DNA from 2 places in the Thermoanaerobacterium thermosaccharolyticum DSM 571 genome. Region 1 is predicted to be linked to the other one. Evidence: riboswitches for the same ligand, from Rfam matches in the RefSeq annotation. Region 1 holds a riboswitch; the other holds the start of a gene.
What was found. Region 1 has a riboswitch for fluoride ahead of crcB (fluoride efflux transporter CrcB). Riboswitches for the same ligand answer to the same signal wherever they lie in the genome.
Positions count from the first base shown of each region.

Region 2: it holds a riboswitch for fluoride, as region 1 does, so the genes downstream of both, TTHE_RS03610 (MutS-related protein) here and crcB (fluoride efflux transporter CrcB) in region 1, are expected to answer to the same signal.

Region 1 covers NC_014410.1:55,924-60,246, forward strand. The annotation lists gene recR (recombination mediator RecR) at 1-359, shown strand, start outside; SAM riboswitch class I at 660-763, shown strand; gene TTHE_RS14465 (homoserine dehydrogenase) at 827-1,438, shown strand; gene TTHE_RS14470 (hypothetical protein) at 1,386-1,616, shown strand; partial or broken gene TTHE_RS14755 (homoserine dehydrogenase) at 1,562-1,711, shown strand; gene TTHE_RS14475 (hypothetical protein) at 1,736-2,122, shown strand; fluoride riboswitch at 2,193-2,253, shown strand; gene crcB (fluoride efflux transporter CrcB) at 2,311-2,712, shown strand; gene crcB (fluoride efflux transporter CrcB) at 2,712-3,083, shown strand; gene TTHE_RS00295 (HD-GYP domain-containing protein) at 3,127-4,299, shown strand.
Region 2 covers NC_014410.1:734,478-738,800, reverse strand. The annotation lists gene TTHE_RS03615 (MutS-related protein) at 1-386, opposite strand, end outside; gene TTHE_RS03610 (MutS-related protein) at 383-1,918, opposite strand; fluoride riboswitch at 2,003-2,066, opposite strand; gene cysK (cysteine synthase A) at 2,136-3,068, opposite strand; gene copZ (copper chaperone CopZ) at 3,249-3,473, opposite strand; gene TTHE_RS03595 (NAD(P)/FAD-dependent oxidoreductase) at 3,550-4,323, opposite strand, start outside.

The DNA.
Region 1 (4,323 bases):
CTACTATTTGTGTGGTATCTGATCCGAAAGATGTAGTAGCTATGGAGAAAACAAGGGAGTATCGTGGTTTATACCATGTGCTGCATGGTGTAATATCACCCATGGACGGTATAGGACCAGAAGATATAAAGATAAAAGAATTGCTAGAAAGGATTAATAATAACGACATAAAGGAGATTATATTAGCGACAAATCCCGATATAGAAGGCGAAGCGACTGCTATGTACATTGCAAAACTTATAAAACCTTTTGGCATAAAAGTGACGAGGATAGCACATGGTGTACCTGTTGGTGGTGACCTCGAATATACTGATTCTGTTACTTTATCGAGGGCATTGGAAGGTAGAAGGGAAATGTAAATTTCTTGTAATTATTGTTAAACAAAAATAAATTCGTATCAAAGTAAAAAAAGTTGTGTCAAAGAAAATAAAGTTGTATCATAGAATCATGGTCAGAGGGAAAGAAAAGGCTCCTTCAAGCCATGATTTTTTGTTCAGAATCAAGGAAATAATAATTAAGGAATATTGCTGAACGCTTTTTTAATCAACTTACAAGGAGAATTTTAAAATACAAAGTACCAGAATTAAAAGAATGCTTGACTATAATAGTATAAAGTGATAATATATTCATTAATAAATTTAAAAGAGAATATTGAAAGCCTCTTATCAAGAGTGGTGGAGGGACTGGCCCGATGAAACCCGGCAACCGGCATTTATATGCGTTTGGTGCCAAATCCTGCAGGAAAAAACCTGAGAGATGAGAGGAGCGGCGTATTTTGGCCCTCTTCTCATTGAAGAGGGCCAAAAATTTTTAGGAGGTATGTCACATGGAATTTAAGATTGGTTTGTTGGGGTTTGGAACAGTAGGGAGCGGAGTCTATAAAATAGTTACATCAAGAAAACAGCATATAAAACAAAAAACGGGATTTTATCCTGAAATAAAAAAAATACTTGTGAAGCATCCTGATAAACCGAGAAATGTTAATGGTATAGATGAAATACTAACAACTGATGCTAACGAAATCTTGTGTGATAGCGAAATAAGTGCAATAATTGAAGTAATGGGAGGAATTGATCCTGCTTACGATTACGTGAAAAAGGCGTTAATTTCTAAGAAGCATGTTATTACTGCAAACAAAGAATTAATAGCAAAATATGGAGACGAGCTAAGAAAAATGGCAGAGGAAAACGGCGTATTTTTAAAATTTGAGGCAAGTGTTGCTGGAGCAATACCTGTTATACATCAGATTGAAAGACTCAAAATAACCGATGAAATAAATTTTGTTGGAGGAATAATAAACGGTACGACAAACTACATATTGACACAGATAATAGAAAAGGGAATGAAATATGATGAGGCACTTGCAGCCGCTCAAAAGCGAGGGTATGCGGAAAAGCAATCCGGATTACGATATAAAAGGATTCGATGCTCTGTATAAGCTTGTGATTCTCATAAAAAAAGCATTTGATGTTGATGTTTCTGTTAATTCAATAATGAGATATGGTATAAATGAAATAAAGTATGACGATATATATATTATGCTGGAAAATGGGGATATAAAATTAAACCATTTGCATGGGCTAAATACGAGAAGGGAAATGTCTATGCGAGTGTAGAGCCTATACTAATAGAAGCTAACAATATTTTAGCAAGTGTTGGTAATGTAAACAATGCTGTTATACTGAGAGGAGATCATTTTAAAGAATTTATTTTTATTGGAAAAGGTGCAGGACAAATGCCTACAGGGGATTCAGTTGTTGCAGATTTAATTGATATACTATTGAATTACGGCATTAAAGCAAATCATACGGCAAAACATATTTCAGCTTTTAACGGTAGTTTTACAGATGTATTTTATATAAGATTTAAACCATCTTACAAGTGCAATATAAAAAATATTTTAAAAATTTTTACTGATAATGGTGCTTCATTTAATGAGTCTGTTTATGATGGCAGTACTTATGCAGCAGTTTTCAAGCTTTTTGATAATGATATAAACAGGTTTATAGAAAGTTTAGAAAACAAAAAAATGTGTATAATAGAAAGTCTCTTCAAGGTGTTGTATAACGGAAATGAAGAGGATATTAGACATGTTAATACAATAGAAAGTGAAGTTATATAAAAAATTAGGCAAAATATAATGTATATCATTATGAAATATTTACTTTGAAAACAAATCTGTGATATAATTGTTGTTGTAAGGTGATGGAGCTCACCTTTAAATGCGTCGAAGCTGATGGCTCCTATTGGGTATACTAACTCAATAGGAGCTTATTTATTACTATCTTATGAAAATGGAGGGCAATTTTCATGGAATACATCTATATAGGAATTGGCGGTTTTTTCGGTGCGATTTTGAGATATATAGTTTCGAGCTATTATCAAAGTATATTGCATACTGTATTTCCGATTGAGACTTTCTTTATAAATATTTTTGGATCATTTTTATTAAGCTATATATCGAATTTGACACTTGAAGAATTTAAGGTTAATTTTAATATTAGATTGGCAATTACGACTGGGTTCATCGGTGCCTTTACTACATTTTCAACATTCACTAAAGAAACCATGGATTTATTAAGAAATGGAAGAATTGCAGTAGCTTTGATATATGTATTGCTGTCGATATTGGTTGGATTTATCATGTCATTTATAGGGTTTGAATTGGGAGATAAAACAGCAAAAATATTACAAGGACGTGAAGAAAATTGATGTCAAATATTTTGTTAGTAGGTCTTGGAGGAGTTTTCGGTGCAATTTTAAGGTATGAGATATCTAGGCATATTAAGGAAAACAGAGAATTTATTGTGCCTATTGAAACATTTGTAATCAATGTATTAGGTGCATTTCTCTTGAATGTTTTGTCAAACCCTAAGATTGTACATTTTTTTGATAATGATGTTAGATTGTTTATTATGACAGGATTTATAGGAGCATTTACCACTTATTCTACCTTTTCACATGAAACAATATACCTTCTTCGCCAAAAGCACTATGTACACGCTTTTTTGTACTCTGCTTCCACCGTCATTGTTGGTCTTATCGGAGCTTATTTAGGATATTATATTGGAAATCTATTTTAAATATTGTATTATAATATTGATGATACGAGAAGGGAGGGTTCTTTTGTTATTAGATTATTTTAAATTACTGTCAGCGCTATCGCTATCACTTGACATCCTTGAGAGAAGAAATTTTGGGCATGCTCGCAAAGTTGCATATGTTGCCATAAGATTGACAAGAAATTTAAATGTAAAAAGAGATGAAGAGTATAAAATATTTTATTCTGCTTTTCTTCATGACATAGGCAAAAGCGACGTATATGAAGATTTTATTTCAAATAACACATGGATGCATTCATTGCGAGGAAGCGATATGGTAAAAGATATGCCGAGAGGACATGAATTTTGTGAGATCATAAAGTATCATCATGAAAACTGGGATGGAAGCGGATATTTTCATATTAATGGAGATTCTATACCATTTGAAGCTCAGATAATATATTTGGCAGATCAGTTTGATGTGAAATACAATACAGTGTCTGTGAAAATGAATGAATACGAGACAAGAAAACATATAGAAAAATGGTTAAATGATGAATCAGGGAAATCGTTCAACCCAATAATTGTAAACGCATTAAAAGATCTAATGAAACAGGAAAAGTTCTGGCTCGACTATGAACATTATGACACGTTTGATGTTTTAAGACCTTATATATCTAATGAAACAATGATAGTTGACATAGATGATCTAAGCAAAATTGCACGGGTATTTTCGAATATAATTGATAACAAAAGCCACTTTACTTACAAGCATTCAAAAGGCATATCAGAAGTTGCATATAAAGCAGCTTTGATATCGGGGTATGACGAGATGACGGCAAAAAAGGTAAGAATTGCTGGACTTTTGCATGACTTAGGGAAGTTGGCTATCCCAAATGAAATACTAGATAAACCAGATAAATTAACCGAAGAAGAATTTATGATAATAAAATCCCATACATATTATACTAAGAAAATATTAATGGAAATAGGTGGCATTGATGATATAGCAGAGTGGGCTGCAAATCATCATGAAAAATTAGATGGTTCTGGATATCCTGAAGGACTTACTGGAGAAGACCTTGATGAAATTTCAAGGCTTATGGCGGTATGCGATATGTACCAAGCTCTGACAGAAGATAGGCCGTATAGAGCCGGCATGTCCCATATTGAAGCTGTTAATATCATCTATAAACTTGTCAAATTAAATAAAATAGATGGAGGATCTCTTGAAATAATAAAAGAAGTTGAATTATAGGTATACTCATCCATATTGCTGTCA
Region 2 (4,323 bases), 680 kb from region 1:
TTTCTCAATTTTATAAGCATATCCACATACATATACATAAGTTCAATTGAGCTGTGCAAAATTGAAGACGGATAGCTACTAAAGATGCTCCAAAAATTTTTCTTCTCATTTTCTAATGTTTCAACCGCAATACCATAAATGGTCCTGACGACAGAAGGATTTTTAAGGCAATCTCTTAAAATGTCTTGACGATAAATTATCTCATTTACATCATTTAAACTTGTTAGAATGACTTTGTAAGCCACATCATACAAAAATTCATCGCCTTGTGCCATAGCATCAAAAACCGCCTTCAAACCCAAATCCTGTATCAGCATCTGTTCATTCCAAGGCAATTCCTGTTTCATATCAAAAACACGATTTTTGTACAATAGAAATGTCTTCATAATTTTACACGCTCCTTTATATAGTCGTACGTAAGTCTGTATTTTTCCGCAATTGTAATAGCATAAGATAATCCGTCAGCCGGTTTTCTTACAACCTTATAAGTTCTAAGCGATGGATTGTCCGGTACGACCGTACTAACTACACTTACAGTCTTTTCACTATAAGTGGATAATTCATCTATAAATGTAACCCAAACACAAAGCAAATCTAGATCTATAATTCTATCCATTATCTTTTTGCTGAGAAAAATGGCATCTTTTAATGTAGTAGAAGTAAATATTTCATTCAATATAGCAATGCTGTAAGGCGTAGCTTTTGAGAGAATATCATAAATTCTAATCAATTCGTCTTCTAACTTGCCATGAAGTTCATTTACATTTTCCTCTCTTTCAAAGTGTGTAAAAATATTGTCAAATAAGAATAACTGTGCTTTATATCCTGGAACTGGACATCCAATGCTTGCAAGATAATGAACTTGCCCAAATGTCCTGGCAAATGTAGTCTTTCCTCCTTGATTAGGTCCAGATACAACGAAGATTCGCTCATTACCACTTAAATAAAAATCATTAGTAACAATCGTCGATTTATTAGAAATAAGTTTATTTGCCAATGCCAAATCAAAGCATCCATAATCAAAAACTTCTTTTGATTCGCTTACAAAGTGTGGATAACAAAACTCCAATCCTATTTCTTTAAACTTTGAAATAAATTCTAAGTAAGACATATAAAATTGTATCTCCCGTTCAAATGTACCAATTTTTTCATCAACATAACTGCTATTTTTAGCGCAGTAATCGTCAAGTTCGATAAATATTTCTTTATATAATTGAGCTACTATATCTAAAATTTTTGCCTCAACATGATTCATATCGGCATAGTCCGAAAACTTCTTCCTGTAATCTTTTGTCTCTCCTTCTTTAAATTTTTTAAAAGTTTCTTCTACGATGTCGCTGTAATTTATCTCTGATTCGTATTTACCTACTTTTATACTGTTTCCCCTTATAAGAATACTGTACTTTACCGATGACAAATCTTCATTAAGCTTTTTCGTAGCATTGTTTAATGAAATGAATGTTTCGCTTTTAACATAGTCTAAAATATACTCTCTAAAGGCGATAAAACCTGTAGATTTTAAATTAATCTGTGTCAAATCGTTGCCAAGACAAGCTACAGCATCACAATATATTAAAACTGCATCTAAAAACCATCTTTCCTTTTGATATTTGTAGTAAAGCTTATCTATCTGTTTCAGATGTTGCCGCATAAGTTGAAATTTTTCAGAAAAAGATTTTATGCACTCAAAAAGTTTTTTGTTTTCTAGATCTTTCATTATTTCTTGACGATATTTTATTGTATCAATGTCATTAGACAATTTGTAGAAAAACGGTTTAAGGTTATATTCGCTTCTGCCAAATGTTACAGCATCTATTATTTGATCAATATTTAAATCCGTAAAAAATTCCATTTCGCAAGGTACTTCATTACTTAACAAATCATTAGTATTTAGAAACAGAATACTTTTAAACGCCATTTCATCTGCACCTCCTAAGAAAATTAGAGCGATATTTAAAAGAATATTTTATCTAAAAAATTAAAAAGCCGATAGCTATCTACTCTACTAGTAGAAGCCATCAGCTTTTCAGCAGTTTAAATGAGGGAGCTTCATCCTCTTTTTTATTGTCATATATATTATATCATTTTATCCATTAATATGGAAGAGCATTTTTATGCACTCTAACAACCTTTTATTAATCCTGATACAATGTTGTTGACAGGTATCTTTCGCCTGTATCAGGCAGCAATACAACTATTGTCTTGTCTTTGTTTTCTGGTCTCTTTGCAATCTGAGTCGCTGCAAATGCAGCCGCACCAGATGATATGCCAACTAATAAGCCTTCAGCTTTTGCTAATGCTCTCGATGTTTCAAATGCTTCATTATTTCTTACTTGATATATCTCATCAATTATGTCTTTATTAAATACGTCAGGAACGAATCCTGCACCTATTCCTTGTATCTTGTGGGGACCAGGTTTTCCACCAGACAATACTGGCGAATCTGCAGGCTCTACCGCAACGATCTTTACATCAGGCTTCCTCGCTTTCAACACTTCACCGACACCTGTTATTGTTCCTCCTGTGCCAACGCCTGCGACAAATATATCTACATTTCCATCCGTATCTCTCCATATCTCTTCCGCAGTCGTCTTTCTGTGTATCTCAGGGTTTACAGGATTTTTAAACTGTTGCGGTATAAATGCGTTTCCGTATTCCTTTGCCAATTCTTCAGCTTTTCTTACAGCTCCAGACATGCCTTCCGGACCTGGTGTCAATACTATTTCGGCACCAAGTGCTTTAAGCAAATTTCTTCTTTCCACGCTCATAGTCTCAGGCATAGTCAAAATCAACTTATACTTCTTCGCCGCAGAAACAAAAGCCAACGCGATACCAGTATTGCCACTTGTCGGTTCAATTATGACAGTGTCTTTATTTATTAATCCTTTTTCCTCTGCATCTTTAATCATTGCATATCCAATTCTGTCTTTTACACTGCTTAATGGGTTAAAATACTCCAATTTTGCAATTAATCTTGCTTTAAGATTGTTTTCTTGGTTGTAATTAGATAACTCCAGCAGTGGTGTATTGCCTATTAAATCTGTAAGACTTTTTGCTATTTTCGACATTTTATCCTCTCCTTTTAATATTCAGTATTCCGATTGGATTTTATGTATTTATTATATAGCAATAAATAATTTTTGTAAATAAGATTTTATCAATTTTATTATACATTAAATATAAAAAAATAACCGCAATAGCGGTTAACAAATCTAATGAAAATATAAAAACTATTGCTAGGATAATTTCTATGCTTCATATCCTGCATCAATAATTGCCTTTTTCATTTCATCTATCGTAACTTTCTTGGGATCGTATGTTACAGTGACATTGGCTTTATCTAGGTCTACTGTCGCCTTTGATACTCCATCAAGCGCTTTTAAAGCTTTCTCTACAGTCATTTTGCAATGATTGCATGACATACCTTTCACATCAATCGTTGTAGTCTCGCCTTTTGGACCAAATAAACTCATATTTAAACTCTCCTTTCATATACTCATTAGGGGTACTACCTATACATAGTTTAATTTAATTACATCTTGATGTCAACTATATATGAGCTACATCATTTTTTACTTTTATCTTTGTTTTAGAATTTTTAATATGCAATGCATACAATGGAACTTTTAATTTATAGTTTATATAGTTATTATCCCCCATCATGATGTCTATAAAATACGACAGAACATTAGAAAAATATTTTACCGACTTTTCTATAAATCCCATATTGTTGTATGTAAATAGCGATAATCTATGGGCCCATTTAATGTCTGATACAACCTCTCTTCTTAATCGTTCTGTATATTCACTAAGTTCACATTTACCATTAAAATATTTTTCTATAACGTCAAATGATATGTTTGCTGTAAGTATCGCATTATATATACCTTCACCTGTAAATGGATCAGCAAGCCTTGTAGCATCTCCAATTAAGATAACTTTATCATTGTTATAAGTCCCATCTTTTCCATTCGGAAATGACAGTTGATGCCCGTATATTTTGCATTCTTCTACATTGCCAACTACATTTTCGTCAATCATATTAGAAAGATTTTCCTTTATTTTTGATGTTTTACTTAAAAAAGTTCCAACGCCGATAGACAATCTATCTTTTTTGGGAAATACCCAGCCATAGCCGTATTTTATTGCGTTAAAATCTACTACAACTTCACCTCTCACTTTTTCAATATCGCATTTATCAACATATACCTCTGCTTCAAGAGCAATACCTTTTTCTCCATTTAACAAATTTGCCTTATATGCAACAGTACTGTTTATTCCATCCGCACCTACTAATATCCTCGTTTTATACTGACCTCTATC